4 regions of the Paenibacillus sp. sgz302148 genome follow, and region 1 is predicted to be linked to each of the others. Evidence: riboswitches for the same ligand, from Rfam matches in the RefSeq annotation. Region 1 holds a riboswitch; each other region holds the start of a gene.
What was found. Region 1 has a riboswitch for cyclic di-GMP ahead of AC0LWM_RS24455 (transglutaminase-like domain-containing protein). Riboswitches for the same ligand answer to the same signal wherever they lie in the genome.

Region 1 (8,117 bases):
TCTCCTGCGCAACAAAATAGGCTAAAGAAGCGTAGAACCTAATGTCTAAACAATAACGCGTTTTTTGTCGAATAAACACTTCATAATACATGAGTGTGTGGGAGGTAAGAATGCATGAGAGCGATTCTGGTCGACGATGAATCGTTGGCGCTTCGGGATCTGGAGAGGCAACTGCTCAAGATCGGGGGCGTCGATATCGCCGGCTGCTGCCAAGACCCCTTCACGGCGCTTCGGATGGCCGCGGAGCTGCGGCCCGACGTCGTGTTTCTCGATATTGAAATGCCCGGGATGACCGGCATTGAAACGGCGGAGAAGCTCCATGCCGTGCTTCCGAATGCCCATATCGTGTTCGTTACGGCATACGACGAATATGCGGTGAAGGCGTTCGAGCTGAACGCGGTCGATTATTTGCTAAAGCCGCTGCAATCCGAACGCCTTCGGACGACGATCGCAAGATTGGCCGGCTATGGCACCGGCAGCAATCAAATGGCCGGATCAAAATCTTCGCCTCCGCTGCTCGGTTGCTTTCATTCCCTGCAATACGAAGGCCAGCCGCTTTCGTGGAGAACCGTCAAGGCGCAAGAGCTGTTCGCTTATTTACTCCATCAGCGCGGACGACAGGTTCGGAAGGAAGAGCTGCTGGAGCTGCTTTGGGCCGAATCGGGCCATAAGAACGGCATGACTCAGATGTATACCGCTATCTACCAGGTTCGCAAGACGCTTCAGGCGGGCGGGATTGACGTAGAAGTCGTCAGCTCGGAGAAATGCTATATGCTTGATCTTAAGGCGACCCAGCTTGACGCTGACGAATGGGAACGCGCCGTCCATGAGACGGCGGCACCGTCGGAAGATACGTTGCCTGCGCATAAGCGGCTCTTGGAGTTGTACCGCGGCGACTATTTTGCGAATTACGATTATTTGTGGGCCGAGAACGAAAGAGAACGTCTGCGGTTGTTATGGTTTCAGCATGCGATCGGCGTTGCCGATTTTATGGCCGGCTCCGCGCAGCCGATAGAAGCGCTCAGGCTGTATCAGCGCATTCAGCAGGCTTTTCCATATGCCGAGGAAACGTACTGGGGGCTCATGAAGCTGCATTACGCCCGGGGGGATCAGCAAGCCGTCCAGAAACAATACGACGATCTAAGCTCTATTCTAGCTGCCGAGCTGGGGACGGCTCCCCAGACATATATTCAGGAATGGTATGAGCGGCACATCACTTCATAATGTTCAGATTGTTGTTCAGATTTTGTACAGTGCCTTGTTGTATGATGATCGGTGGCAGCAATTATTCATTCGAAGGCAGGAATTCCGGATGCGGAACAAGGTTTACAGAGTGCTTTCAGCTTTGTTCATTTTGATTGGCATTGTTTTATTGCTATATCCTACGGTGAAGGACCGTTATGAAAGCTATCAGCAGGAGAAAATCCTGAAGATGTGGGAGGACAACCTTCAACGCATCGAGGCGCTTACTCCGGAGGAAGAGATTCCTGCAGCAGCTCCCGTGCCGCTCGGTTCAAGCAAGAAAGAGCCTGTCCAAGCTGTATCCAAGCCGCTCGCGGTCAGTCCGGATATGGGGGGAGAAGAAGTCGAAGGCATTCTCGAAATTGACAAAATCAATCTAAAGCTTCCGATTCTGTCGGGGGCGACCAAAGAGAATCTTGCGCTCTCCGTTGCCAGTATCGAGCATACGGGCAAAGCAGGCGGAAACGGCAACTACGCCGTTGCGGGCCATCGAAATCGGACCTACGGGAAAAACTTCAATAGACTCGATGAAGTGGAAGTCGGTGATGAAATCGTAGTAGATACAGGCAGCGTGCGATATACGTATGAAGTGAAGGAAAAGCTATATGTGCTTCCCGAAGACGTCAGCGTCCTTCGGGGCAACGGGAAGAAGCGGGAAATAACGCTTGTTACCTGCCATCCGATGAAAAACCCGACGCATCGGCTCATCGTTAAGGGTGAACTGCAAATCGACAAAAAGTAAAATTTTTCTATACAAATAGACAAGCAAGTGATATGATCGTCATATATACAGATACATATTGATTTCGGTGCTTTCCACCGATAAAGGCAAATTTAGCGAAAGCTAGAGACGCAAAACTACAGGGTCTTCCTTAGTTCAAACTAAGATGACAGCCAGTTGCCGAAAGGAGAGTTTTTTGTGTTCAAAAAAATCCGAATAATTACTATTGCGATTGCTATTTTCCTTTTGGTCATTCCGAAAATAACCGATGCGGCGGCATCCCAAGGGATCATTGACCGGAGCTTTCTGGAGCAAGGGTATATTACCGTGAATTACGGAAAAGCAGGCATCGTCCGCATTACGAAAGGCAGCGTCAATTACGATTACAAGCTGGCGGAAGGGGCGAAGTACCCGTTGCAATTGGGAAACGGCGACTATGACGTCATGGTCGCGGAAACCGTCGGGGGCACGAAATACAAGGTCGTTGCAAAAGAACGGATTGCGCTGAGCATGAAGGATCAAAAGGAAGTTTTCCTGCAATCTTCGCCGTTTGTCGATTGGAATGACAAGACACTGGCTATCGTCAAAGCGGCGGGACTCAGTTTGAAGGGCAAGTCCGACAAGGAGAAGATCACGGCCATCTACAGCTATATTACGAAAAAAATCAAATACGATTACGATAAAGCGAAGACGGTAAAAGCCGGCTACATACCTAATTTGGATGATGTTTTCAAGGCGGGAAAAGGAATATGCTACGACTACGCCGCGACTTTCGCGGCCATGGCCCGCAGCGAAGGCATACCGACTAAGCTCGTGATGGGATATCCAGCGGATAGCCCCGGAACGTACCATGCCTGGAACGAGGTTTACTTGAATGACCAGAACAAATGGGTTACGATCGACACGACCAATGACGCCGTTCGCGTGCAAAACGGCAAAACGCCTGAAATGTTCAAAAAGGCGGCAGACTTTAAAATGACGAAATTTTATTAATTGACGAATATCGGAGAGTTGGACAGGAATATCCTGTTCAACTCTTTTTTGCGTTGTTCAGAAAATGTTCAGAGGCATCCATTATAAATATGTTTGGCATACATACGACTTGGTTCGACATCAAATGACTTAGGTTGCAAGTTAGATTCTAGCGAGAGGATTAGAGGGAGGGGGAACAATCGCGGAATTTGCGAGTGAATTGTACGATTTCATGCTTTATTGATCAAAATTGCGAGGAGAAGCTAGGAGTATGAGAGATTTCAAAAAGACGTTTTATGTATTCGTCATATTCGCGTTATTGCTGAACTTGATGCTGCCGTCGACGTTGGTCAACGCGACCGAGGAATCGACCGGAGACGAGCAAAAAGGCTGCGTCGAAACCGTCGGCGGGCAAGCTGGCGGTGAGCAACCCGGAGGTGGTCAGGCTGACGGTGAGCAGGCTGGTAGTGAGCAGGTTGTAGAGCAAGCTGGTGGTGAGCAAGCAGTCGGTGAGCTAGTAGGAGGCGAACAAGCCGCGGGCGGAGAGCAAGTCAGCGAGCAGCAGCTGGCAGACCCGGCTGGAGGCGAGCAGGCAGCAGGCGAACAAGCCGGCACAGAGCAACCTGCGGGCGAGCAATCGGCTACGGAGCACGCTGCAGGCAGCCAAACCGGGGAAGAGCGGCCGGATTGCGATCAAAACCTGCAGGCCAAGCCTATGGCTTTGGCTGGACTTGCCGGAGAAGTGATTACGGAAAATATTATTGATTACGACAGCCTGACCATGTGGGATAGACAGCCTGTCGATGATGAAGGAAAACCGAATCCCGATGCGAAGCAGCTCTCCGATTTTCGGCCAGAGGTAGGAAAAACATTCGCCGTTTATTTCAAATGGAAGCTTCCGAAGAAATATAGAAGCGGGGCAACCTTTACTTTTAACCTTCCAGACAAATTTAGGATGGCTGAGGCTATATCAAACAAACCGTTGAACGGCGGCGGCATCGAAAGCAGCGTCGGCACCTTCGATATTACGACGGATGGGCAAGTGACGTTTACATTCAATGATGAAGTCAACGATGCGGATGAGGACATTGAAGGGTACTTCTACGTATGGCGCCAATTCGACAAGAGTAAACTTGGCGACGGCACAAACCAAGATTTTGAGTATCAATTCAACAATTTAACGTTCAAAACGATAGCGGTTCATTTCAAGAACGAAGCCAACCCGCAGATGGTGAAGAAGGGACAGGCCGACAAGGCTAAGAACCCAAGCGAGATTAAGTGGTCCGCCGTATTTAATATCGCCGAGGAATCGATTGACAATCCCGTATTTAATGACGAAATCCCTAGTGGGCTAGAAATCGATATGAGTTCGATTAAAGTATTCGAACTGAAAGTCAATATAGACGGTGTCGAGAAGAGTTTTACCGATGTCACGAATTCATTCACGGCATCCAAAACGACTACCCCGGCCGGATTCAAAATCGATATGGGCAGCAATATCAAAAAAGCCTACCGCGTCGAATATACGACGAAGGTGACCGAACGCAATCCGGATACCACCTCGTTTAAAAACAATGCATACTTATCGGGGAATGGGAACACGAAATTGCTAAAAGATGCGTTTAGCGTCCCTGTACAGTTCAGCCAACCTCTGGAGAAAAGCGTCGTTAAGGGTGGATACGATCCGGTTGAGCAAGAACAAACGGTAACTTGGAAGATCAAATATAATTTCAATGAACAAACAATTCCTCAAGCGAAAGCTTATTTGGACGACGTGTTCAGTGATACGGAAAAACTGATCGAAAGCTCGGTTGAAGTAAACCGAATTACTTTGGACAATGCCGGGAATGGGACTGACAAAACGCCCTTAACAAAAGGTACTGATTACGCCGTATCCTACACGGCCGACTCGAATCAGTTCAAGTTATCATTCCTTAGCGACATCCACGACGCTTACGAAATCGTATATAAAACGAAGTCTAAGCTTCGGGTAGACGTAGGGCGGGATGTCAACAACAAGGTTACGATGCATGACGGAAGAATGGCCGAAGATACGCATCATTTTTCGCAAATGATTTTCGTCAAAGAACGTATTGGCGTCGACTATAACGAGAAACAGATCGAATGGAAGCTTACGCTCAACCAAGACAAGAAAACGATGACCAATGTTGTTGTACGGGATTCATACGTCGGACAGCATATGAAGTTGATTGTGGGATCTCTGCAAGTGACTGGGCTAAATCCGGAAGATTACACGCTCTTGCCTGATCCAACGTACGACAAGGCGTTCAAAATCGTAATCAATAAAACGGTGACGGACGTTATTGAGATCAAGTACAAGACTGAGTTTGATGCCACTCAATTCGTTGCGCCTAAGTTGGATGTAAAATACAAGAATGGCGCGAGCGTAACATGGAATGAAGGCAGCCAAACGGGATTAACCAAAGATGGATCCGCCGAGCTCGATCCAAACTCGTATACGAAGCATAATGGAGAAAAAAGAGGCTCGTACAACGAGAATACGAAAAAAATTACTTGGACGATCGATGTCAACTATAACTTGCACGAGATCGCAACACCCGAGATCAGCGATCTGTTTATCGGAGGACCGGATCAAGATCAAGATTTTGTTGAGGGTTCATTAAAGGTGTATAAGCTGAATATCGCGGCTAACGGAGGGGTAACGCCCGGAAGTGAATTCACGAACTATACACTTACTCCAAACCCTGCGACCGGTAAAATGGAGGGTTTTACTTTAAAGTTTAAAGAATCCATCAATTCCGCATACCGCATTACGTATGAAACAAGTCTTAAAGATAAGCAAATCAATGCGAAATACGAAAATCACGCAACATTGTATGATCGAAGCAACGACAAAAAATTATTTGACGAAAAAGCGGAAGTCAATCCGGCGCACGGCGGCAAGTTTGTTTACAAAAACGGTTGTCAGGGCGGTAAATGCGGACTCGGATCCAATCCGGAGGCGATTTACTGGCAGGTTACGGTTAACCCAAGTCAGTCCTATATCAATAAGGACTCGGAATTAACCGACGAAGTATCGGGCAGCCAATTCTTGCTGAAGGATTCTTTTAAATTGTACGCTACGTCGGTACCTGGCGATAACAGCGGCACGATTACCAAAGGCAGTGAGGTGCCGAAGGAAGGATTCTACGACATCACTTTCGATAAAGTCGGCGGCAAAGAGAAATTTACGATTAAATTCCTGCAATCAATTGATCGGACCTATATTTTGGATTACCAATCGTTCATCAATGCGGAGCAGGGAGAAAAGATCAGCAATAACGTCAATTTCCAAGGGCAATCTCAAGGTAACGTTGCCGGCAGCGGCAACAAAGAGATCGAAGTGGCCCTATCGGGAGCGGGCGGTGGAGCATCGACCCCAGGCAAGTCGGACATTACGGTTGTGAAGGTAGAAGCTGGCGCAAGCCCCGTCAAGCCCCTGAAGGGCGCTGTTTTTGAGCTGTATGACGCATCGGGGCAAATCTTGCTTGATACGCAATCAACCGACGAAAACGGCAAGGCTGAATTCAAAAATTACAAATATAAAAAATATAAGCTGGTCGAAAAAGTAGCGCCAACAGGCGGCTATATCATCGCACCGGAATATGCCGGCGGCAAAGTCATTGATTTCAAGAGCGATCAAAAAACATTCACGGTCGCAAACGAAAAAATTACCCAAGCCTTTGAACTGACCAAGGTCGATAAGGATGAGCCAACCAAAGTACTGTCCGGAGCGAAGTTTAAGCTGCAAGTGAAGGACGGCGCAGATTATAAAGATGTGGCTGGACAAACGGAACTCGTCACGAATGTGAACGGCAGTATTTTGATTCCGGACATGGCTCCTGGGGATTATCAACTGATTGAAATCGAAGCGCCAAAAGGATACAAAAAAGATACAACGCCGATTCCTTTCACAATCACGCTAAACCAGACGGCGCTTTCGAAGGCGACTATGAAAAACGAAATCTACCACGCCGACGTCGAACTGACCAAGGTTGACGCCTTCGACAACACGATCGTACTGGCTGACGCAGAATTCGAACTGCAGGATGCTGAGGGGAATAAGCTAAAGGACGGCCTGAAGACCGGAGCCGATGGCAAGCTCACGATCCCAGCCTTGAAAGCAGGCAGCTACCAATTCGTTGAGACGAAAGCCCCTGCGAATTATGTGCTCGACCCGACGCCGTTGAAGTTCGACGTGTTGGATGACAAAAAAGTAGAGCTTAAGTTCGGCAACCATATGATTTCGGGCTCGATGAAACTGACGAAAATCTATACGGGACATCCCGACATCAAGCTGAGCGGAGCGCACTTCAGACTATTAGATAAAGATAAAAAAGTCGTGAAGGACAAGCATGGCAACCCACTAACGACATTCGTAACGGATCTGAACGGCGAAATAAGAATTACTGACTTAAGACCGGGCAAATATTACGTCGAGGAGATTCAAGCGCCTTCCGGTTATGCGATTCGAAACGCTCTGACGGAATTTACGGTTGAAAAAGAGAAAGAGACAAAAATAACCGTAGAAAATGACTACTACTACACAGGCGGTGGTGGAGGCGGTGGCGGCGGTGGTACGCCGACCGAACCTGGCAAACCAACCGAACCAGGGAAGCCGACCGAACCGGGTAAACCAACCGAACCAGGGAAGCCAACCGAACCGGGTAAACCAACCGAGCCTGGCAAACCAACCGAACCGGGCAAGCCGACCGAACCAGGCAAACCAACGGAACCGGGAACGCAGCCGAAACCGGGCCAACCGGACATTAAAGAGAAGACACCGAAAGATACGCCAAAAACCGGCAAAGTCACCGTACCGAAAAACGGCACGACGAAGGTTGGCAAACAACCGGAGCACGGCAAAGTCACGGTAGGTCCTGACGGCAAGTGGCAATATAAGCCGGATCCGGGCTATACGGGCAAGGACAAGTTCTCCGTCATCGTCAAGGATAAGGACGGGAATGAAGAAGAAGTATTCATCGATATCGATGTCGACGAAGTGCCGCTCGGCGTGACGCCTGACAATGGCAAGCCTAAGCCGAACGGAGGAACGCTTCCGAAAACCGGGGAAGATAGCCCGCTGCCGCTGCAACTGGCCGGTGTGGCCCTGATTCTTGCGGGAATCGGTATAGCGATAAGAAAAACTTTACAGAGAAGA
Region 2 (8,117 bases), on a different contig from region 1:
GGACGAATGAACGATTGGAAAGGACTACATCCCATTGAATTTGACAGGAAGTCACTCCCCGACATCTTCCCGCGGCCCTTCCGCGCATTCGAACGGCAAGAACTTGCGCCGTATCGTATGGGCGGTTTTGCTTGTCGCTTTGATCGCCAAAATTGCGATCGTATTCGCATTTGGCGAACGATATAATTATAATTCCGACGATCGCGGCTACTTGGCATCGGCGCGTATTTTGCTTGAAACCAGCGCTTTTACGTATAACAATCCGACGCGGCCGACCTTATTCATTACGCCGGGGTATCCCGTGTTTATCGCCGGCATGATGAAGCTGTTCGGCACGGGCTTCGGCGTAGAGCAGGCGATCCGTATCGCGCAGGCCATCATGATCACCATCGCGCTATGGGTGCTCTTCCGCATCGGCGAGCGATTGTTCTCCGCCAAAACAGCCGCAGCCGCCGTGATCGCCGCCACATGCTACCCGCCACTGTGGCTCGTATCCAACTTTATTTTCACCGAATCGCTATTCACGCTGCTGTCGTTGCTGCTTGTTGATGCCGCTATTCGGCTGAAAGACAAGCCAACGGTGTTCAAAGCCGCCCTCTTCGGACTCTTGTGGGCGGCTGCAGTGTACATCCGGCCTACGGTCGCTCTATGGCCAGGCGTATTGTTCCTTTATCTGCTCTGGCAGCGCGAGCTGCCTTGGGCAAAGCTGCTGCGAACCGGCCTTGTGACAGGCCTTGTCGTCATCCTATGCATGCTGCCATGGTGGATACGGAACTACGACGTTTCGGGCGGTCAATGGATTCCGCTCACGCAATCAAGCGGCAATCCGCTGCTGCTCGGCAGCTTTCCGTACCAGCTTCCGACCGCCGAATTTATCGCCGAGCAGGGGAAAGGGCATACGAACGACCTGCGGCACAACGACGAACTCGACACGGAGCGTGCGAAGGAACGTATCGCGCAAGGCTTCCGCGAGCAGTTTTTCTTGTTCGCCAGTTGGTACACCGTAGGCAAATTCGCGATGTTCTGGGGCGATGTATTTTATTGGATGCCGCTGCCCGGCATTCCGCTTGCGTTTGCAATTGCCGTTCATTACGTGCTCGCGATTGCCGGCTTCGTCGGCATCTTTCGCAATTGGCGAAACCGGGAAGCGATGATAATCGTGACGCTGCTAGCTTACATGACAATGCTGCATCTCATTTATTTGGCGCATTCGCGCTACTCCGTGCCGCTTATGCCCTTTATGGCACTGTTCGCAGCTGCGGCGTTTTACCATAAAAAAAGCGTTAAAAAAGTTTTGCCGATTAGCCGCTTTCCGAGTAAAATTGGAGTGAGTGAAAAGTAAAATGGCGTTTTCAGCTAAATATATCCAAAGCATATATAGAGAAATAAAGAGAATTTGAGAGAATTAGAGAGAAAACTATACTTGGAATCGAAAGGGAAATTCACATGCTGCAACAACAGCGCTTCGAGCAGTTGGATTCACTGCGTGGCTTGGCCGCTTTATCTGTTATGCTCGGACATTTCTTGCAAGTGTTTCCCAAGTTTACGGCGTATACGTACCCTAAAGGCTATGACAATGTCGTAAATCTGCTGAAATATACTCCGCTTCACCTGTTCTGGGCGGGCGGCGAGGCCGTCATTTTTTTCTTTATTCTGAGTGGATTCGTCCTTGCGCTGCCGTTCCTGAATAATAAAGGGGTCGAATATCCGAAGTATCTTGTCCGCCGCGTATGCCGTATCTATATTCCGTATATTGCGGCTGTCGCCGTCGCTATTGCGGCAAGGCTCGCTTTGGCGCACGACGAACTTGAGCGCGGAAGCATGTGGATCAAGTCAATATGGACAGGTTCGTTCAATTGGCAGAACATAGCCGAGCACGTGGCGATGCTGTGGAATTTCAACTCTACGATATATGATCCTATTCTTTGGTCTCTTGTTCATGAAATGCGCATCTCCATCGTATTTCCGCTTATTATGCTGGTCGTCGTCCGGTTGCATTGGGCAACCAATCTTTTGCTGGCTATCGGGTGCACGCTGTCTGCGCAGCTTCTCGACAAACTGTTCAATCCGCCGTACATGACGAATTTTCCGATGACGCTGCACTTTATCGCATTTTTTATCGGCGGGGCGCTGCTGGCGAAGCATCGTGTTTCCATCGTGGACTGGATGAGGAAACAAGCCCGTTCCTTCCATGTCTTCTTGATCGTTTTCGCCGTGTTGGTGTACACGTTAAGCTGGACGGCATACGGCTTGAAACTGTTCCATAACGATATGCTCCAGGACTGGATCGCGGCAGCGGGCGCGTCTTTGTTCGTCGTGGCGGCTTTGTCCACGGCGTCCTTCATGAGAGCGCTGCAATCCAAACCGCTCGTTTTCTTGGGCAAAATTTCATATAGCTTATATTTGTTCCATATGATCGTATTGCTCTCTTTACTTCATTTGCTGGAAGGTTACGCGCCGGTTGGAGTCATTCTCCTTATTGCCTTCGCAGCGTCGTTCGCGGTTTCCGTGCTTGCCTACGAATGGATCGAGAAACCATCGATGCAATTAGGCAGACGGCTGACGCGCGGCAGGACGCTGGCGAATCCGAATGGGCCGGGCGGAGTATCCGCATGATGTGACAATAATTATCGAATAACGGACGCATTTTTGATAAAATGTTGAATCAAGAATCGGGGGGCAATCTTCTTATGCGAAAAGTTCAAGTCAATACAGCGAAGGCGGGAGACAAGATTGCCAAGCCGATTTATTTGGAAAACGGCAGCGTATTGCTTGGCATCGGCGTTGAACTGACCGAGCGCTTTATTGACCGGTTAAAAGGATTAGGAATTGATGTCATCTTTATTGAAGACGCCAGGACGGAAGGCATTATGCCGGATGACGTGCTGCGCGACGAAACACGCAAAAAAGCGATGGAGACGGTCCACAAAACGATGACCGGATTGCTGGACAACAAAATGGTGAAGGGACGGATCGTCGTTCCGGAGATCGGATCGACGTTTCGCGGCGTTTTCAAATCCATTCTGGACGATTTGACGTCGCGCAAAGACGTGCTCGTCAATTTGGCGAATATTCAAGTGGCCGACGGGTATTTGTTTCAGCATTCCGTCAACGTCGCCGTGCTGGCGGGAATTATCGGAATCGCGAAAGGGTATAACCGGTCGCAGCTGGAGGAGCTTGGCGTCGGAGCTTTGCTGTTCGACGTCGGCATGACGATGCTCCCGAAGGAGCTGCTTAACCGCAAAGGCCCGCTGAACGAAGAAGAGAAGAAGCGCATGCAGCATCATACCGAGGATGGTTTCAACCTGCTGCGTTACCAATACGATATTTCCCTGTTGTCCGCACATTGCGCGCTGCAGCATCACGAGCGGTTTAACGGCATGGGATACCCGCGCGGATTAAAAGGGAACGAGATCCACGAATATGCGCAAATCGTCGGCATTGCCGACGTATTCGACGCGTTGACTTCGCCGAGGCCGTACCGGGAACGATTTTATCCGAACGAAGCCATCGAATATTTGTTTGCCGCAGGCAATTCCGACTTCGACTTGAATCTGATCCGGCTATTCTGCCGACATATATCCATATACCCGATTGCATCGACCGTGCTGCTGAATACGGGACAAACGGCGGTTGTCTCCGGCGCGGACCCCGTCGCTTCACATCGTCCGCAGGTGCGGATCATCCAGGAAGCGGACGGCAGCGCTCCGGCTTCGCCTTATGAGATTGACTTGCGAAATCATGTGAGCATCACGATCGTAAAAACGCTGTAGATTTTACATATCGAACCGACATTTCATTTTTACAAATAGTTAAATATATAAAACATTTGATTCCATCTCTGACTCTCGTTATAATAGATACAAGCTACATACAACATGTAATCGATAACGGCAAACTTGTCGAAAGGCAAGGACGCAAAGCCATAGGGTCTAATGTTTGCAAAAACAATGACAGCCTGGTTACCGAAATCGCATGAACTTTCTTGCGGGTAATTGAAGGCGTCTCTTTTTTGGAGATTGCCTTTTTGTTTTGCCTGAATCGGCGTAGTACTATATCATTTCGGAGGCCTATATGAGCGTACCCGTTTTTTCTAGAAAGTCGGCGATGTTTACGGAGTCGAAAGAAGGATTTTCCGCTAAAATATTGGTCGATAGCCGGACCGTCGTTGAGAAGAAAGATTTCGTATCGACAGGGATATTAACCTATACCGAAGGTGATGTCATCGAAATCGAAATCGCCGAATTCCGATGGTTCGAGCTCGGAGATGCGGTAAAAATTACGATTTATTCGCCTGTAGGCATATTTTTGCTGCATTCAACCGTCGTTGCGAAGGACGACGGCTCGATCATTATTATTCATCCGCCCGAGCATCAGAAGAAATTCGTTGAGAAGCGCGAGACGACAAGGGTGGACATTACACGCAATGGCATGATTCATGCCGTTCTGCGTGATGGGAAACCGACCAATGCGCTCAGCAGAACACTCCATATTGCCATCAGCAATATTAGCATCATGGGCGTCGGGTTCACGTTGGCGGAAGCATACGATTTTTCCGACGGGACGCGTTTGCAAATTCAAATGGACCTCGATTTCGAGCTGCCATGCGTCATCGAGATCGTTCGCCGGGAAAAAGTGGACGGAGGTACGTATTACGGTGCCAAAATCGTGGAAATGGCGGCCGACAAGCTTCGTTCACTTCGCGCATTCGTGCTCAAGGAGCAGGTTCAGTCGCATTATTCCATCAAAAAAGTGAAAAACCGTTAACATCAAATAACCTCCTCGCTTGAAACAAGCGAGGAGGTTATTTTGTTTGGTAATAATCGATATTTCGTTGGTTCGGGGATATAGGGTTACATCCGTTACACGTCGCGGCGAAGCGCCTTCAGCACATCGACCTGCGTCGCGCGGATGGCCGGCCGGACCCCGGAAATAATCGCAACAGCCAGACAAATGGCGGTGCTGATTAACGTAAGCGAAAGCGGAATATACGAAAACTGCAAGCCGTCCGGCGCGTTTCGGTCCATAAATTGCTGGATGACGATCGGCAGCGCGAAGTTGACGACATAGCTGATGATATAAGATACGACCGTTCCGATGATGGCGCCGAGCAATCCGATATACGTGCTTTCGATGAGGAAAATGCTCTTGATCGCCTTCGGATGGGCACCGATCGCTTTCATAATGCCGATGTCTTGGGAACGCTCCGTTACGGCCATCGTCATCGTATTAAAAATACCGATCGATGCGATGATGACGGCGATCGTTCCGACGAACAGAAGGCCGATTTTCATAATGAGAAACACGACATTCACTTGCTCGAGCTCATTGACGATCGAATGATTCATGAAGCCTTTGGCGCGAATTTCCTTGGCGATCCCTTCGACGTCCTCGACTCCTTGTGCATAGACATGGACCTCGTAGTTCCGTACTTCGCGGATTTTCTTCTGTGCCTTCTTCTCCAGATTCGGATCGTTTAGGATGCCGCCGGTCGTACCGGTGAATGCTTCGATTTGCGCAAGCATGCCTTCGCTAAGATAAGCATTCTGATCATGATTCCATTCACGGCTCGGTTTTTTCCCGATGCCGACGATTTTCGCCGTGAACGTTTCCGTTTTTTTCTCTTTGCCGAAATATTGCGCGGCTTCGATCGTAACGGTCTGGCCAAGCACATTCGGTCTAGAGGGCTTGGCGGACTCGCCGCCTTCTGACGCCGGCTTCTGGTCGGCCGCACCTTGGGCGTCGGCGTTTGTGTCTTTCTCCGAACGCAAGCTATCGGCAAAATAATAACCAACGACGATTTCATTGTCCGATTGCGGCATAACGCCCTCGGACAGCTCGAATCCCGCTTTGACCTCGGACGGCATATGTACGACCGCCGAGAACTGCTCGGTCTGCAAGTCGCCAAGCCGGTATTTCAGCGGCTGGTTGACCGTTTGCCGGCGCGTGACCGCCTTGACGTTTTTGACCGACTCCAGATAGGGAATGTCGGCTTCCGATATCGCCGTAACCCCGTTTTTCGTCTCCTTGCCGTAAATCGAAATGTCGGTCAGCAGCCGGCCTTGCGTAATCTGATCGACGACGCTTTTCTGCAGGCCGAAGCCGACCGAGGCGAGTACGATGAGAAACGCGCAGCCCATCGCAGCGGCGAGTACCGTCATAAATACGCGCGTTTTGTTCTTCTTCATGTTCCTCTGGACGAAGCGAAACTTGTCTTTGAATTTCATCGCGAAACGACCTCCCGTGGCGTTGTTTGTCCGATTCGGCCGTCCTGGATCGTAATGGTGCGATGACCGATGGAAGCGACGTTGTCGTCATGGGTAATGATCAGAAACGAGATGCCCTCATCCCGGTTAAGCTGCTTAATGAATTGCAGCAGCTCGGATTCGTTCTCGCTGTCCAAGCTTCCGGTCGGTTCGTCCGCCAGAATGATCGGAGCGCCTGCAACGAGTGCACGCGCAATGCTGACGCGCTGTTGCTGCCCTCCCGAGAGCTCGCTCGGGTAATGACCGGCGTAATCCGCAAGTCCGACGCGGTCTAGCATCGCCTTCGTCGCTTGTTCCCGCTCACGCTCTCCCATCCCTTTCAAAATAAGCGGCAATTCTACATTCGCGAAAGCCGTCATGCTCGGAATCAGCTGAAAGCTTTGGAATATAAAACCGAAATTTTGAAGCCGGAAATCAGCCCATTGGCCTTCGCTGAACCGGCTTACATTAACGCCGTTCACTGTAATTTCGCCTTCCGTCGGGCGAATGTACCCGCTAATCAAGTTCAGGAGCGTCGATTTTCCGGAGCCGCTTCGGCCGACGATCGCGACGATCTCGCCTTTCGCGATTTGCAGATCGATATTGTGCAATACCGGTATCGTTCGTTCTTTTCCTTTTTTGCCGATTTTGAAATGATGACTCACATTATTTAATTCAATCATAGGGTCCTCCGCAATGGAAAGATTAGAGCCGAATTGCGACGATAGACACGACGCTTTCGGCTTTTTCAATGATGTGACGAGCGGGTGCGGAAAAAAGTTTTATGTCGGATCCGAAAGCTTTTTAGGAATAATACTCCCTATTAATTGGACAAATATGGTTGAGTTGTGTAAGATAGATATGTTTTGTAGGAAAATAATAGTATAATGCGTGAAAGGATGGGAGATTTGATGGCAAAACGTTGGATTCCTGCTCTTGTTGCAGGAGTGTTTGCGCTCACGCTTGGCGGCTGCAGTCTGTTCGGCGGAGCGAGCAAGCAGGTGTTGAAGGACATGGAGAAAGACCAGAAGGCAACGCTAAAAATCGTCTATTGGGATGAACAAAACTTCATGCAAAAGTATGGCTATATGTTCATGGCGAAATATCCGAACATCGATGTAGAGGTCCTCACAACGCGAAGTTTGTATTCAGGCGGCGAAGTGAAGGATTATAACAAGGTTTTCCTCGATTTTATCCAGAAGGAACAACCGGATGTATTCATGGTCCAGCCCGATCAACTTGAAAAAATGAGCGCGGATCAATTGCTGTACGAGCTCGATCCGGTCATTCAGGAAGACGGATTTGACATCCAAAACATTCAACCGGCTATCATCGAATATATCAAAATGAAAGGCAACGGCAAATTATACGGCTTGTCCCCAACGTTCAGCGGCAGAGCGATGTTCGTCAACAAAGATTTATTCGATAAGAACGGCGTCGAGTTGCCGCAAGGGAAGAAGAACTGGGACGAGATTTTGCAGCTTGCGCAGCGTTTTCCGACCTCCGGCGACGAAAAATCGCGTATATATGGGTATGCCGGTCCAGAATACCAGAGCGATCCTTATACCTTGATCCTGCAAATCGCAACGGACAGTGGACTGAAGATGGAGAATCAAGGCAAAGTTACGCTCCAAACGCCGTCGTGGAAAAGCTTGGTCGAGCAAGTCGTGAGCGCATTCAAAAGCGGGGCCGTGCTTCAGGAACAAAATCAAGGCGGCAGCTCCATGAGCGAGGAAGAATGGCTGCTTCGCAATAAATTCGTAGCGGGAAGGGCCGCAATGTCCATGGGCGATCCGTATTTGCTGCAAACGATAAACCAGGCGGCTCAAGTGCTGAAGGACCGCAAGTTCAACTGGGAGATCATACCCGCGC
Region 3 (8,117 bases), on a different contig from region 1:
AAGGCTTCCGTGAACCGATGGGGATGTTGACCGCGCTTGTTCTGGTCTCCTTCGGCACCTCCTTCCCTTCCTTAGCAAGAGTCGCTTCCGGCGAGGTCGGGGTCGATCATTTATGGTTTGCTTTCGTTTCAATGATCGGCTGGATTTCGTTGTGTTCGTTTTTCTTTTTATTTCCGGACGGACGTTTCGTCCCCGGCTGGTCGCGGTATTATTTGATCCTATTTGCAGCTGTTGATGTCTGTAACTTTTTGTATGGCGGGAATATGTGGGGGCAGCTTTCGGCATACGTTCAGCTTGCATGGTACGCCGGCTCCATGCTCATTTTTCTGTTTGCGCAAATATACCGGTATCGCAAGCTTTCCACACCGACCCAGCGGCAGCAGACTAAATGGGTCGTATACGGGGCCGCGATCGGACTCGTCGGATTTGTCGCGACCAGCATCCTGTTCGCCCCGGAATTCAACGACGGCTCTGCGATGACGTTCTTGTATTTGAATCTTATCCTTCACGGTGTCCTATTGGCCATCCCCGTTACTTTAACAATGGCCGTATTGCGCCGGAGGCTGTGGGATATCGACCCGCTCGTGAACCGGACGCTCGTTTATTTGGCTTTGTCGGTCTGCGTCGTGTTGTTGTATACGGCGGCGGTGCTTTATTTGAGCCGCTTGTTTCAAACGAAGGATAACTTCATCGTCTCCCTGATCGCAACCGCCGTCGTGGCCGTCGCATTTGCTCCGCTCAAGCAGTGGCTGCAGGTGCAGATCAACCGGCTGCTGAAGGGAAGGCATGACGATCCGTACGCCGTGCTGCTGGACCTCGGCAACCGGCTGACCCAGTCGCGCGCGCCGGAAGATATGGTTGCCGCCATGGCCCGGGCGGTCCAAGAGGCGCTTCGGCTGCCTTATGTCGGCATCTCCATCGGGGTCGGCGGACAAGAAACGCTGGTCGCTTCGGCCGGAGAACCTGTTCAGGAGCTTCACGCTTACCCCATCGTTCAACGTGGACAAGAGCTCGGGACGCTACATGCCGCAAGCCGTTCCCCAGGAGAAGCCTTTTCCTCCGAGGACACTTTGCTTCTGGATGTTCTGCTGCGGCAAGCGGGACCCATTGTGGAAAATGTCAACATGACGCTAGGTATGAAGCTGCTGGCCGAGGATTTGCAGGAATCGCGCGAGAAGCTCGTGCTTGCGCGCGAGGAGGAGCGCCGGCACATTCGCAAAAACTTGCACGACGATCTTGCCCCGAGGCTCGCCGCGCTTGCCCTGAATGCCGCGACCGTGCAAAAATACATCGTGAAGGAACCCGCCATTGCGAGCGATATGCTTACCGACCTGCGCAAGGAGATTCGTTCCACGGTGGAAGAGATTCGCACGCTTGTGCACGATTTGCGCCCGCCTTCGCTTGATGAGCTAGGGCTGATCGGCGCGATTGAGGAACGCATCGCAACGCTGTCCAAACCGGCCCAACTGCTGGCAGGCGAACGTGGAGCCGAACCCCTGCACATCCGGCTGCACGCTGCGCTTCCGCTGCCGCCGTTGCCGGCCGCCGTCGAGGTCGCCGTATACCGGATCGTGACGGAATCGCTCGTCAATGTCGTGAAGCATGCCCAAGCGACGATGTGTACGGTTCGGTTGGATATTTCGCCTTCAAGTCAATTGGCGGTGGAAATCTTAGACAACGGCAGCGGCATTCAGGCCCGCCCGGCGCCAACCGGCGGCAAAGGAGGCATCGGGCTAACCTCGATCCGGGAACGCGCTGCGGAGCTTGGCGGACAATGCACGGTGGAACGGGCGGATGGCGGCGGAACGCGGATTATTGCTATTTTGCCCCTGTAGAAAGGAGAGGTTCGTTCGATGAAAATATTGATTGCGGAAGATCACCCGCTATTTCGGAGCGGTGTACGGAATTTGCTGAACACAACGGGCGATCTGGAGGTCGTGGGCGAGGCTTCGAACGGTGACGATGCACTGGCGCTTGCGGAGCAGCTGCAGCCTGACCTGATTCTCATGGATATTCGCATGCCCGGCTTAAACGGCATCGAAACGACGCGGCTGATCAAGGAACGGTTTCCTCGAATTGAGGTGCTCATCTTGACGATGTTCCGCGACGATCAATCCGTGTTTACCGCCATGCGGGCCGGGGCCAAGGGCTATGTGCTAAAGGATGCGGACGAGGACGAGCTGCTGCAATCGATTCGAAGGGTTGGGGGCGGCGGGGCCGTGTTCAGCTCGGATATCGCGGAGCGGATGATCCATTATTTTTCGGCCCCCCATGCTGAAACGGATACGCCGACGAAGCATCCGGCATTTGCCGAGCTGACCAAGCGGGAAGCGGAAATTTTGACGCGAATGGCGGAAGGGGAATCGAACCAGCAGATTGCGGCCCGATTGCATATCAGCCCCAAGACGGTGGCGAATAATGTGTCGTCCATATTAAGCAAACTGCAAGTTGCCGACCGTCACGAAGCCAAGCGGCTTCTCGAGCAGTCTCGAAAAAACGAGGAGCGTTAAAAGCCGACTTCCGAAGGCAACGAACGATATAACCATTCGTTGAACGTCAAGGATATCGAGTAATTCAATCGTAGGAGCTGAACGTAGGGGTGTGCGGCAGTATCTTTTTCCCCGGTCCCACACTTTGAGTTCTTGATGAAGAAAAATCCCGCACCAAAATGGCGCAGGATTTTATTTTTTTCTTCATTAATAGTATTTTCAACTCTTAAAACGAAGCGTAATTTCATGGAGCTCATAAGCCATATTCGTTAGCGCTTGAACGGCCGATGAAATTTCTTCCATTGTCGCCAGTTGCTCCTCGGAGGCAGCTGCAACACTTTCTGTTTTGGCAAAAGTGGCTTTCGTGATGTTCTCCATTTCCTGGAGAGATGCGGTTATTTGCTCGCTGCCGGCGGACATTTGCTCGGAGGATGCGGATACCTCCTGCATTTGATTGGCGACCTCTTGCACTGCGTGCATAATGTTGTGGAAAGCTTCGCCAGCCTCGCGTACGATAACCGACCCGCTCTCTACTTCTTTGCTTCCCTTCTCCATGGCGATGACGGCATGGGTGGTTTCGTTTTGGATTTGACGAACGATGGCCGATATTTGTTCGGCGGATTGCCGCGATTGTTCAGCCAGCTTTCGGACTTGACCTGCAACGACGACAAAGCCTCTACCATGTTCTCCAGCTCGAGCTGCCTCGATCGCTGCGTTCAAAGCGAGCAAATTCGTCTGTGAAGAAATATCTGTAATTACATCAACGATCTTCCCGATCTCCTTGGAACGATTCCCGAGTTGATTTACGAGAAGTGCGGAGTCGTTAACCGAAGTTCGAATCATCTCCATTTGCTCGACGGCTTTTTGAATGGCAATATTCCCCTCTTCCGCCTCTTTGGAAGCATCCATGGACATGGAAGATACGCTGCCGGAGAAATCGGCTATTCGATTGATGCCTATCGCCATCTCTTCCATCGCTCTAACGCTTTCGGTCGTGCTTTGAAGCTGACTGTCAGCACCGGATGCAATCTCCTGGATTGCGAGCACAACTTGATTCGTCGATTCGCTGGATTGCTCCGAGCTTGCGAGAAGCTGCTGCGAGCTTGCGGACAAGTTTTGCGATTCCATTCCAATTTTTACGATGATTTCTCTCAGACCTGCGATCATACGATTAAAATCTTTCGTAAGCAAGCCGATCTCATCGGAAGAGCGGTAATCGCCTTGAACGGTCATATCCCCGTCCTGCGCTTTCGCCATCCATTGCTGAATGCTGTGAATCGGTCTTGTTATCATATTGGCGATCACATAACCTAGCGTCGAGCAGAGTAGGATTGTTATCAAGGTTACGATGATAATAATAGCTGTTGCGGATTTGGAGCTTTGAATGCTTTCTTCATAAAATGCTTTAGCATCCTCGGTATTGTATTGAACTACGGTTTCAAGGCTTTTGATCATTTCGGCGCGTATAGGTTTAAACGCGTTGACATACTCTTTATGCGCCTCTTCTTTTTTGTTTGCAACCGCAAGCTCGTCGACCTTTTTCTTTGCTTCGTTGTTTTTCGGGATCAAGTCGATAAATTTTTTGTATTGCTCCTGTGCACGCGGCGATAATGTGATCTGCTCCAATTTTTTCCGTGTCGCTTGGTTTTTTTCGCGCGTTTGCGTAATTTGCTGTTGAATTTGTTTAATAATGGCCTCGTCCTTCGCGAGCAGAAGCTCGAGCTGTAAGGCGTCCATCTGCGAGTTCCCGAATAATAAAGCTTCGATCAAGCTGTTCGGAATCATTTTCTCTTCGTACATGGCACGGGCATTTTTTCCCATCGACTGCATGACGACAAAACCGGAAATGCCGATAACTAACATCAAAGTAATGGCAAGTCCGAGAATCCCGAAAAATTTAGTTCTGACCTTCAAATTGCGTATGTAACTCATGCAGCATCACCCTTCTTCGTCCTCTTGAGCAATGATTTCCCTAAACAAAAAATAGCAACAAAAAATCCACCCCAAAAAAAGGATGGATTTTTAGAAAAAACCCCCTATTTTCGGCGGCTCGGCTGCCATAGAATGCTTATCGCACTCCTTAGGCCCGTGGCTTTGCGTCCTCCCCTTTCAGGAAGTATGCCATTATCGTTACGGGTATATAGGCTCTGTTTCGAAAGTATATTATAGTCAAATTGAAAACACAAGACCTAATTACTATATTAACAAAAAAGATATAGTTCCGATGACGGAGAAACCGTAAGTTCAACGGCGAGACCGCTTCATCTTTTCATGTCTACCAACTTTTTCTTCGGCATAATTTGACAAAATTCGATCTCTGGTTTATTCTCTGATTTGTCCGGACGAAACTACTTTTTGGAATGGAGTAAACAACATGAAGCGTCTACTATCGAAACTGGCTATTACGACTTTGGCCATTGCAACTCTAGTATTGCCGCTAGGAAACAACCCAGCGAACGCCGAAAAAGGCCACCAGCAAGATAACCACAGAAAACCGAAAGTAGCATTGTTAATTCCCGGTTCGGCGAGCGATGGCGGCTTTATGGAGTCCGCATACAAAGGGCTCATGAAGGCGCAGGATGAATTACGCGTAAAAACGACTTATGTCGAAGGCATTCCGCATGACACCGTCAAAATTGCCGATGCACTCCGTGAATTAGCCGAAAAGAAACCTGACATGATCATCGCTCATGCGGGACAAAGCTCGGAAGCCGTTAAGATCGTTTCCAAAGAATATCCGAATATTAAATTCGTTAACACACAAACGAATCTGGTTGGCGATAACTTGTCCAGCTACCAGGTTAAACAAGAAGAATCCGCTTGGCTTGCAGGCGCTGCTGCCGGTTTGTTGACAAAAACGAATATCGTAGGACATATTTCCGGCGCTCGTGTTACCCCTGGCTTTTATGGCCGCGCCGCTTTTGCCGACGGTTTGAAATATACGAATCCGGAAGCCAAGTTTTTAACGACATTTACGGGTAATCAAGAAGATGCGGCTTTGGCTAAGAAAACCGCACTGGCCGAGATCAATGCCGGCGCAGATATCATTTTCACCATGTTGAACAATGCGCGCGCAGGAGTTACGGAAGCGAACCGCGAGACGGGCACATTCCAATTCGGAAATGTACGCGACTACTATGCAGATGCTCCTGACGTGTTCCTCGGTTCTGCTATTTCGGATGCCGGTTTAACGGTGTACAGTGCCATTAAGGACTTGGTTGAAGGAAATTGGCAGCCGAATAAAGTCGTGAAAATCGGATTGGAAAATGCCGACGCCATCCGCTTGGCGCTTGCCCCTTCCGTACCTCAGGAAGTGAAAGACAAACTCGCCGCTTACGCTGAGAAAATCAAATCCGGCGAGATTGAAGTCAAAGTAACCTATGATGGCCCTGATTTCATAGTTCAATAAAGCAATATGCTTAAAGAGGTTTCCCATTGCCATGTTAATGACAACAGGAAACCTCTGCTTCCATTTTTGAGCCGATTCGTTTGAAGCTTCATGGATTGTTCTCCTCCCGTAAGTTGAAGTATCACCTGCTATTTTGAGCCGTAAAAAAATCCGTGCTGAAATCAGCACGGAACAGTTTATAAGTAGTGCATCTCGCTGTAACCCTTCTCGTTTAAAACCGATCTTCTCGTAGACATGGATCGCTCGTGGGTTAATCGATCCGTCTTGTCGATTGTCATCATGCGGTCCCTCCAACTCTACTCACGTTCTGCGTTAGTTCAACCAATACCGATATGTCGCAATAGAAATCCACAATCCGGCCACGATCCATACTAAAATAATTAAACTTCCTACAACCCAATTTTTCGGTTTTCCTTGCTTTATTCGTTCCTCTGCTTTTACTGTACAATCCTGGAGCACCATTTTAGGTATCAATTTCAATGCAAGCATAACACCAAGAGGAACTAATATCACATCGTCCAGATAGCCTAGTATTGGAATAAAATCTGGAATCAAATCAACTGGGCTAAAGGCATAGGCAACAACACATATGGCCAATAAATTTGCATACCAAGGAGTGCGGTTATCCTTGTAGGCAAAATAAAGTACAAAGACCTTTCTTTTTAGCTGCTTAGCCCACATCTTGATGTTATCAATCATAAAACTTGTTCTCCTAATGTGCATTTACTCCTATAATACCACGTTCTACTGCCCATTACTTCAACGAACCGGAGCAGGTCGCCGCGGCGCCTGGCATACTCTTGTCACCCAACATCTCTCTACCTTTTCAGTTTGGATTGTTAGCCGGCCGTAAATCCATTTCGCAAATGACAATACCACAGATCATGATCTTGCTGGCAATCGGTACCGTACTTGGTTCTCAAGTGAGCGATAAGGGGATGATGAAAACGATTCTGGCGCTCGGAAGACATGGAACGTATGTTGAAGGCATATTTCCCACAACCGGAAATGCACGTCTCATCAGGGGCGGAAAGCATTTTTTCAGAAGTTCAGACAGGTTCCCATCGTGAAGTCGTTCCCACCCAACTTCAATGATTATATACGGATTTTCTAAATCTCGCTAATAGCCGGAGACTGATATCTGTCCATATCGCGCTATAAAGCAAACTAAATAGAAAGATATAAGTTGCCGTGGCGATATCAAAGTTTAGGGCGACCGAAGGTCCGAGCAGCGGAAAGCGAAAGGCGTATAACACAAGCGCAATTCCGGCCCATAACGCGAGAGCAGAAACCAAGACAACCTGTATCCGATTTTTGGATCGCGCAATGCCGAAGCCTAATGCCAGCCCGAGCAATCCCGTTGTAAACGGAAAGACGATTAATTCGCTTGGTTGAATAAGGAGTAGTAATACGATGCTAAGCACATAAGCGGTAAGTCCCGAGCGTAATGAAATAAGCGCCGCCAGTACAATCGGTGCTGTCGATAGCATGCTGAGCAAGTAACCCGGCCCCGGCAAAAAACCTCCCGCCGATTGGAATAATGCAGTTAATGCACCTAGAAAGGCGATCGTAACGAGTGTCTTTGTTTGGTTGGCACTGACGCGGGCCAATGGTGATGCGGATTCCATCCGCGGTAACGGCTTTGCCCAATAATCGAGAAACGGGTCTCGCATGTTAGAAGCCTCCTTTTTTAGATCACTCGGTAATCAAACGAATAAATGGAAGCAACAGTGCAATGATCAACACGATGATATCCTGCCTGCCTAAATTCAATTGATAAAAAGCGGATCGATCGCTGCCGGGCTGGAAACAGCGGGACTCCATAGCGTCCGATAAACGTTCGGCACGCCTGAAGGTCGAGAGAAGTAATGGCGTCAGCAGTAAAATCATATCTCTCCCCCGCCTTGCCAAATTCCATCTACCGTACTGCGGCCCCCGTGTTCTTTGTGCTTGCATGATTCGCATGAGATCTTCCAAAAGAAGCGGAAGATAAATGATGGCTATGTTGACCATAACTGCACACGATTCTGTCTTCACCCCAAGGCGGCGCAATGGAGACAACAATTTACGCAGCCCCTCCATTTGTTTTTCCGGCGGCGTAGTCGATAATATTAACGTGACCATGAAGATAAAAGAAATCATTTTTAACGTCATTAGCGCAGCGGCCTCTATTCCGTTTAATGCGGTTTGAAAGTAAATGAATATAATAATGAGGACAA
Region 4 (8,117 bases), on a different contig from region 1:
CAATAACCTCACTTGCGATTCAATTGGCTCAGGAAGAAGTGCTGGGCTGACATCGTTCGTGCAGTGGAACTCCAGTGCGCAAAAAAAATGAACCCGCAACAACCTGACCGCTACTGGTGTGCGGGTCTATAATTCAATGTATCCTGTTCACTTGTCCAGCGGCTTCAAGCTCCAATAGTTGAACCGCCCCTCAGCGATCAACTTGCCGTCTTCATCATATAGCTTACCTGTCGCGATTTCGGCTGTATGGTCGAAGCGGCCGACAAATTTGCCGTACCTTGAGGCATAACCCGTCCCCTCCCCGTGCAAATAACCGTTCACGAACGTCCCCTCTCGCTTCAATTCGCCGTATCTATCAAACAGCTTGCCTATTCCGTGCCGCGCGTTGTTCAAGTATCCGCCATCGTAGATCACTACATCTTCGGCATATTCTTTGCCGTAGCCGTTTTTCATGTTGTCCTTCCAATCGCCTTCGTACAGCAACGTTCCCCGGTTCCAATCGTAGCTTTTGCCGTAGCCGCTCTTGACGCCATCCTTAAATTCGCCTTCATACCACAAAATGCCCTTTTCGTTGTAGTACTTCCCTTTTCCGTTAGGCAGCCCGTTTTTAAAATATCCGGTAATTTTCCGGCCGTTCGGATAATATAGGGTTCCGTAGCCGGTCATTTGATCGTCGGCAAACTCGCCTATATACCAAACGTCGCCGTCGGCGCGATACAATTTGCCGCTGCCGTGCATTTTGCCATTCCAAATCAGCCCTTCATAGAGCAGCGTACCATCCGCGTAATAAAGCTTGCCGGCGGTTCCCATGTCCTTTACCGTAACGGCCGCGTTCAGGCTATCCCACGCAACGGCTTTATTCGTCAACTGCTCCAGGAAACCGAACGGGGCATACCAAACCCCGCCTTTGTACGAAACCGGCGCGGCCAAAGCCACAACATTGCCGTTCAGCTCCGCCTTGCGGGAGCCGATGGCGACTTTGACCGTTTGCCGGTCGTTTGATGCGGATAAGCGGTTATTGTTTTCATCGACGTCGACCTTCAAGCCCAGCTCTTCCAGCACGGACTTTAACGGAACCATTACGTTTCCGTTCAGTACGATCGGCTTCTCACTCAACGCAAGCTCGGCGCCGTCCATGATCACCTTAATCGGTTTGCCGGGTGAAGCCAGCTTGGGAGCAGGCACGGGCATTGCAGGGTCTGCGGGACGAGCCGATGCTGCCATATCGATCCCCGTTACGACCCTAAAACCAAGCACGCGTCCCTCCCCTTCAAGAGCAAGCCGGTTGCCGGTTAATCCCAGCACCTTCCATGCATCTTTGCCGCGCAAATATTCGAAAGTATTCATGCCTTTCAAGTCCAACCCCGTTACCACAGCTTCGCCGTTCAGCTGCTCTATCCAAATCCCCATATGCTCATTCAACAACAGCGCCGGATAATTGACAAGATTTTTCTCGGGCAAAGTCAAGTCTTGCGGCGAAGCTTTTGGATCAAGCGTATTCAGAATGACGTATTTTTCATTATGATCCATATCGCTCTGTCTCCACAGCACGTATTTGCCATTAAAAGCAAAATCGACGACGTATATATGATATGGCAGCTCCAGCAGATTGCGTGTTTCCCCGGTTGCGATATTAAATTCGTTTAATCCGCCATTTACCCGTTTATATACAATTTTTCCGCCGTGAACAACCGGATTCTTGCCATTGCCGAGAGCCATTTCCTGCGGCTGCCGAAGGTCACTGTAGTACATGTTATACCTTGAACCCATCCAGACGACATAGGGCCCATCAACCGATACCGAACCGTTGTTCACGCCTTCTTCCCTGTTCAACTTGGCCTCGGCTCCGGTATTGAGATTGTGGCTGTAGAGCGACCATGCTCCCCCTGGGGACATCTCATACCAAAGCACGTACACATGCCCCGACGCCAGTTCGGTGACGGTCGGCGTACTTTTCCGCAGCGTAGTTTTGCTGACTTGCGTTACTTTTCCGGTCGATACATTTTTGTAAAAGATTTTGTTGTTGATCGTCCATACGAGATGGTTGCCCGATATGTAATTGGCGCCGCCGATTAGCGTTGTTGCCGACTTCTGATCGGAGAAGGCGTATTTACCTTCCGCCAAGGCTGCGCCGGGAACCAAACAACATGCTATTAGTGCAACGACCAGCAGGATGCGTAGTTTTTGGGTATGTGTTCTCATGATGGTCACCTCGTTTTATAGCGGTTGAAACGTTCGGTAATGTAGCTTGCCCTCGCGTATCAACGCTCCATTTTTATCGTAAAGCTTGCCGGTTGCCGTGCTTTGGGCGTTGATGATCTCCCCTTCGAACCGGTCACCGTTCTCCAAATAGACTTTCCCGCTGAATCGGCCTGGCGCAAAAATACCTTCCTGGTGCAGGTCACCGTTCGAATAATAGGACTTACCTTTGCCGTTGCGGTTGGTTTCCTTGTACTCCCCTTCGTATTCCAAGGCGCCGTTCAAGTAATAAAACTTGCCGTAGCCTTCGAATTCGTCGTCCTTGAAATCGCCATCGTACGCTACGACTCCGCCGGTGCCGGTATGATACAGCTTTCCTTTGCCGTCGAACCGATTGTGGACCCACTGGCCCTCATAATACAGCTCCCCGGTTCGCCAGTCGTAATATTTGCCGTAGCCGTGTTTCTGCCCTTCGACAAAATCTCCCTCATACCAAACGATGCCGGTGTAAAGGATGTATTTGCCTTTCCCGTTCGGAGCACCATGCTTCAGCATGCCAACGACCTTGCTTCCGTCCGGGTAAACAATCGTTCCTTCGCCCTCCACGCTGTCTTGCACAAATTGCGCATCGTACCAGATTTCGCCGCTTTCACGGTACAGCTTCCCTCGCCCATGCATATGGCCTTTGTTCAACTGCCCCTCATAGAGCAACTCACCGGTCGGATAAAATAACTTGCCGTAACCGCCTGCCTCCGTAAGGCTAATGATGTTTGACTGTTTGTCCCAAACCAGAGATTTATTCGGAATTTGTTCGAGCAATGACACCGGGATATAGATCACATTGCGCTCCATTTCAGTCGCTGCCGGGAGCTGTACCGTTTTCCCGTTGATGGCGGCCTTTGCTTCACCGAGCTTGAATTGCACCGTTATTCCGTTTGCCGTTGCTTTTACTGTTTTCGTCTTCAGATCTGCAGCAGTCTTTAAACCTAATTTTTCAAAAATCTGACTCATCGGCAGCATCAGCTGCTTGTTGCGCTCATACGGCTTGTCCCGAAATCCGATGACTGCCCCGTTCACGATCGCGCTAACCGCGACGCTTTGCTGTAAGACGCTCGAATCAGCCTTTGCTATTCCGGCATCCGGCACGGCCCCCCCGCTCGTTAACAGAGCCGCAGCGATCGTCGCAACCATCGTTTTTTTCATTCGTCGTGTCATTGTTGCTCTTCCCCTTTTTGTAGGCACTGTTTTTTGGACACAAAAAAACCAAGCTCCTGGAGCGGCCCGGCTGCCGTGGCGAACGTGATTTCGCGGTAGGCCCGTGGCTTTGCGTCCCCGACTTTCGTACGGGTTTGCCTTTTGTGCATTCACTTGGTTTAGTTCCGTAGTTGGATTTTGTCACCAATTGTAACGTTATTGAGTTCTTCGACTTCCGCTATTTTCCTGCATATTTTGACAAAATCTAATAAGATCATACAAAAGTCTTAGGTCTTGTTTGTCGATCTCTGGCAAACAACAAAGCAAAAAAAAACCGCAACGCCAGCCACTTAACGCCGCCAGGTTGCAGGTTTATTCACATCGCTTCTATTAAGCCACTTGCTTACTTCCCGCCGCTCTTGAGCTCCGTCCAGACGCGGTCGTACGTTTGCAGCGCCGGGCCGACGTCGAGCAGCCATTCCGTGCGCTTCATCTCGTCATCGCTCAGGTAGATCGTTTTGTTCGCTTGATATTCCGCGCTGTGCAGCGACTTTGCCTTTTCGTTCGGGTCGGCGTAGCCGATCGATTCGTAGTTTTTGGCGCTAACTTCGGGATCGAACATGTAATTGATGAATTTCTCTGCGAGCTCCTTATGCTTAGCGCCCTTCGGGATTGCATAGTTGTCGGCCCAGATCGTGCCGCCTTCCTTCGGAACGACGTAGGCAATGTCCGGGTTTTCCGCCTGGATGAACGCCGCGTCGCCGGACCAGACGGAGCCGATCCAGCCGTCCTCGGCAATCATCTTCTGCTTGATGTTGTCCGTATCGAACGCCAGCACGTTCGGCACCAGCTTCTTCAGATCGTCCGCCGCGGAGCGGATTTGCTTCTCGTCCGTCGTGCTGTTGGAGATGCCTTGCTTCTTCAGGCCGATGCCGAGCACTTCGCGGTTATCGTCGAGCAGCAGCACTTTGCCCGCATACTTCGGATTCCACAGGTCGTTCCAGCTTTCGATGTTTTCTTTCACGTATTTCTTGTTGTACGCGATGCCGGTTACGCCCCAAGTGTAGACCAGAGAATATTGGTTGCCCGGGTCGTACGGCAAGTTTTTGAATTGATCGGAAATATTCGCCCAGTTCGGGATGTTGTCCTTGTTGAGCGGCTCCAGCAGCCCTTGCTTGATCATCGTGCCGACCATATAATCGGAAGGCTGGATGACGTCGTAATCGGCGCCGCCGGCTTGGATTTTGGCAAGCAGCTCCTCGTTGTTCGCGAAAATCGCATAGTTCACTTTGACGTTGTACTTGTCCTCAAAATCTTTCAGCACCTGCGCATCAAAATTATCCGCCCAGCTGTACAGGTTAAGCGTCTCCTTCTGCGAACAGCCGGCCAGGCCAACCGCGGCAAGCATAACTCCCACCATTGCTCCCGCGGCCCATAATTTCATTCGTTTCACTTTCCGTATCCTCCTCCAAAATTGTCCGTATTGAATCCATATTGAATAGCGTCTATATAAGTTAATTCATTTTCGCCTATACCGTTACAACGGCAAGCCCGGCTTTTTCTTGCCCGTTCCCTGATTGCGAAGCCGCTCCGCCAAAATAATCAGGATGATCGTGACGACGACCATAATGGTCGATAATGCATTGATTTCCGGGGAAATCCCCCGCTTCGCCATCCCATAAATATAAATCGGTAGCGTCGTGGAATTCGATCCGGCGACGAAAAAGCTGATCATAAAATCGTCGATCGACAGCGTAAACGCCATGATCGCCCCTGCAATAACGCCCGGCATGATGGCCGGCAAGGTGACGTGGCGGAACGTTTGCCAAGGGGTCGCACCCAAATCCTGCGACGCTTCCTCCAGCTGCATGCCGGCGCCGTCCATTCGCGCCAGGACGATAACGTAAACGTACGATACGCTGAACGTGATGTGGGCGATAATAACGGTTAATTTTCCGAGTTCAAAATGAAACTGGCTGAACAGCACGAGCAGCGATAAGCCCATGATGATGTCCGGGACTAGAATCGGCAAATACAGCAGCCCGTTCAAGTTTTTCTTCCAGCGGCCGCTTGCCCGGCGCAGCCCGATTGCCGCCATCGTGCCGAGAATCGTCGATACGACCGTTGAGGTCACCGCCACGATCAGGCTGTTCGTCAGCGCTTCCACCACTTGCCGGTTGTCGAACAGCGAAACGTACCATTTCCAGGTAAAGCCTTGCCATACGGCGTTAATTCGCGAATCGTTGAACGAAAAAATAACGATCAGCAGCACCGGCACATAGATGAAGATAAGCATCAGCACCGAATGCGCGGCTAATATCGGGCTTCGGCGGCGACTCGCGCCATGGCTCGCATCGACGGCCTGACTTCCGTCCTTGATCTCGCTCATGCTCTTCCCCCCCGCTCATACTTCGTCTGAAAGACACGGTAGAATAAGCCGACGAGCACGATCGTACTGATCATGAACACGACCGACAACGCGGCGCCGAACGGCCAATCGCGCGCGGACATGAACTGATTCTGAATAATATTGCTAAGGATCGGCGACTTCGCGCCTCCCAATATATCGGTAACGACGTACATCCCCATCGTGGTGACGAAAACAAGCACCGAACCGGTCATGACGCCCGACTTGGTCTGCGGCAGCGAAATGCGCCAGAACGCCCTGCGCGGCGTTGCGCCAAGGTCGTAGGCGGCGTCGATCAGCTTGCGGTCCATTCGCTCAAGCGCCACGTAAATCGGCAGAACCATAAACGGAATGAACGTGTACACCATCCCGAGCAGGACGGCTCCTTTCGTATATAGCAACTGCAGTGGTTCATCGATCCAGCCGAACTCGATCAGCAGCGAATTGACGACGCCCTGCGTGCGGAGCAGCAATACCCAAGCATACGTCCGAATAAGAAAATTGACCCAGAACGGCACCGTGATGAGGATCAGCCAATATTTCTGCTTCGCTGCCGGCAAATTCGCTACATAATAAGCGAGCGGGTAGCTCAGCAGCAAGCAAATGACGGTCGTTAACGCGGCAAGCGTGAGCGTCTCTCCATATATGCCTATATATAACGAGTCGAAGAAACGAGAATAATTGCCCCATTGAAATTGAAAAACGATTTTGCCGTATTCGTCCCGGCTCAGAAATGAAACGACGACAACGGCGATCATCGGCAAAATCATAAACAAGCTCATCCATAAGACGACAGGCGCTACAAGCGATTTGGCGCTTCTGTTCATCGGCTGAAGCTCACTTCGTCGCCCGGCTGCCAGCAGAGTCCTACCGGCTGGCCGATTTTACGCTGCCGCTCCGCTCCGGGTTCCATGTGAACGGCGACCGGCGTTTGCTCTTGCTCCAGCACGACGATGGCTTTGGTCATGCTGCCCAAATAGACGATGTCCTTGATCGTGCCCTTTTTCCTCGCCGTTCCATCCGTGTCGTCGACCAAAGCCATTTTCTCCGGCCGCACGGCGAACGTCTCTTCCTGATTGCGCACGAAAATATTATTTTCGCCGACGAACGTCGCGGCGAACAAGCTTTGCGGCGCATCGTAGATTTCCCGCGGCGTGCCGACCTGCTCGACGCGGCCGCGGTTCATGATGACGATGCGATCCGACATCATCATCGCTTCCTCCTGATCGTGCGTCACGTACAGGAACGTGATGCCGAGGCTGCGCTGCAGCTGCTTCAGCTCGCTCTGCAGGCTCTTGCGCAGCTGCAGATCGAGCGCGCCGAGCGGCTCGTCGAGCAGCAGCACCTTCGGCTTGTTCACGATCGCCCGCGCGATCGCCACCCGCTGCTGCTGGCCACCCGACATTTGGTGCGGATAACGCGCCGTCAGGCCGTCCAGCTGAGTCAGCTTGACGGCCTCGTCGATCCGCTTCTTCTGCTCCGCCGGCGGTACCTTCTTCATCTTCAGGCCGAAGGCGATGTTCTCCTCCACCGTCATGTGCGGGAATAACGCATAATGTTGAAACACGAGGTTGACGTCGCGCCGGTATGGCGGGAGGTGCGTAACCCGTTCTTTGTCCAAAAAAATGTCGCCGGAGGTCGGCTGCTCAAACCCGGCGATCATGCGTAGTATCGTAGTTTTGCCGCATCCGCTCGGTCCGAGCAGCGTTAGAAATTCCCCTTCGCCAATCGTGAGCGATAAGGGGTGGACGACTGGCTGACCGTCGGCAAACGTTTTATTGACATTGTTTAATTCAATCATAGTACTCAACCCCTCGCTGTTACGAAAAAAGAAGCCATCTGTCAAGCCCTGGCCCCTTACACATCAAAACTTCAAAACATCTTCAATATACCTCGTTTTTCCGCTGAATTCAAGCGTTTTCGACGAATTTTGCCGATGGCGAAACGCTCCTTTCCCTAGCAGGAAACGGCTCATGTCCCCCTACTCTTCTATTCCCTTGCCTTCCCCCTGCTTCACGTACTTTTCTTATCGAAACCGTCTCCATATCTGTATTCGCTTTCATTTCCATGCCGTATACTAGAATTAAGTTGACAGGCGAGGAGGAATCACGATGAAAGCGGAAGCCGAGCTTGGAGGGCATTACCCTTACACGGAACGCAATTTCGAGTTTACCGAGCTGTTGCCGAATTTCCGCGTGGATCTGCGCAATGCGAGGAACGAGCAATGGGAGCGGTTCATCGATGACAAGATCGTCAAGGATTGGTCTCAGCTCCGCTGGCAGGACATTGGCCGGCCGTATCGGGTCGAAAATTTGTC

Region 2: it holds a riboswitch for cyclic di-GMP, as region 1 does, so the genes downstream of both, AC0LWM_RS29995 (PilZ domain-containing protein) here and AC0LWM_RS24455 (transglutaminase-like domain-containing protein) in region 1, are expected to answer to the same signal.
Region 3: it holds a riboswitch for cyclic di-GMP, as region 1 does, so the genes downstream of both, AC0LWM_RS20595 (methyl-accepting chemotaxis protein) here and AC0LWM_RS24455 (transglutaminase-like domain-containing protein) in region 1, are expected to answer to the same signal.
Region 4: it holds a riboswitch for cyclic di-GMP, as region 1 does, so the genes downstream of both, AC0LWM_RS05780 (stalk domain-containing protein) here and AC0LWM_RS24455 (transglutaminase-like domain-containing protein) in region 1, are expected to answer to the same signal.

Annotation. Positions count from the first base shown of each region.
Region 1 covers NZ_JBVYOJ010000018.1:142,122-150,238, reverse strand. Annotated here, with positions in the region: gene AC0LWM_RS24465 (response regulator) at 115-1,224, shown strand; gene AC0LWM_RS24460 (class D sortase) at 1,313-1,984, shown strand; cyclic di-GMP riboswitch class I at 2,060-2,148, shown strand; gene AC0LWM_RS24455 (transglutaminase-like domain-containing protein) at 2,162-2,956, shown strand; gene AC0LWM_RS24450 (collagen binding domain-containing protein) at 3,207-8,117, shown strand, end outside.
Region 2 covers NZ_JBVYOJ010000030.1:55,800-63,916, forward strand. Annotated here, with positions in the region: gene AC0LWM_RS29975 (alpha/beta hydrolase) at 1-38, shown strand, start outside; gene AC0LWM_RS29980 (ArnT family glycosyltransferase) at 35-1,342, shown strand; gene AC0LWM_RS29985 (acyltransferase family protein) at 1,447-2,616, shown strand; gene AC0LWM_RS29990 (HD-GYP domain-containing protein) at 2,691-3,773, shown strand; cyclic di-GMP riboswitch class I at 3,883-3,970, shown strand; gene AC0LWM_RS29995 (PilZ domain-containing protein) at 4,075-4,767, shown strand; gene AC0LWM_RS30000 (ABC transporter permease) at 4,863-6,227, opposite strand; gene AC0LWM_RS30005 (ABC transporter ATP-binding protein) at 6,224-6,928, opposite strand; gene AC0LWM_RS30010 (ABC transporter substrate-binding protein) at 7,157-8,117, shown strand, end outside.
Region 3 covers NZ_JBVYOJ010000014.1:46,237-54,353, forward strand. Annotated here, with positions in the region: gene AC0LWM_RS20585 (GAF domain-containing sensor histidine kinase) at 1-1,835, shown strand, start outside; gene AC0LWM_RS20590 (response regulator) at 1,854-2,510, shown strand; gene AC0LWM_RS20595 (methyl-accepting chemotaxis protein) at 2,709-4,421, opposite strand; cyclic di-GMP riboswitch class I at 4,531-4,622, opposite strand; gene AC0LWM_RS20600 (BMP family protein) at 4,864-5,898, shown strand; gene AC0LWM_RS20605 (YkvA family protein) at 6,211-6,597, opposite strand; gene AC0LWM_RS20610 (hypothetical protein) at 6,987-7,571, opposite strand; gene AC0LWM_RS20615 (energy-coupling factor transporter transmembrane component T family protein) at 7,594-8,117, opposite strand, start outside.
Region 4 covers NZ_JBVYOJ010000003.1:74,234-82,350, forward strand. Annotated here, with positions in the region: gene AC0LWM_RS05775 (stalk domain-containing protein) at 148-2,202, opposite strand; gene AC0LWM_RS05780 (stalk domain-containing protein) at 2,218-3,414, opposite strand; cyclic di-GMP riboswitch class I at 3,472-3,563, opposite strand; gene AC0LWM_RS05785 (ABC transporter substrate-binding protein) at 3,797-4,837, opposite strand; gene AC0LWM_RS05790 (ABC transporter permease) at 4,931-5,782, opposite strand; gene AC0LWM_RS05795 (ABC transporter permease) at 5,779-6,627, opposite strand; gene AC0LWM_RS05800 (ABC transporter ATP-binding protein) at 6,624-7,601, opposite strand; gene AC0LWM_RS05805 (class I SAM-dependent methyltransferase) at 7,912-8,117, shown strand, end outside.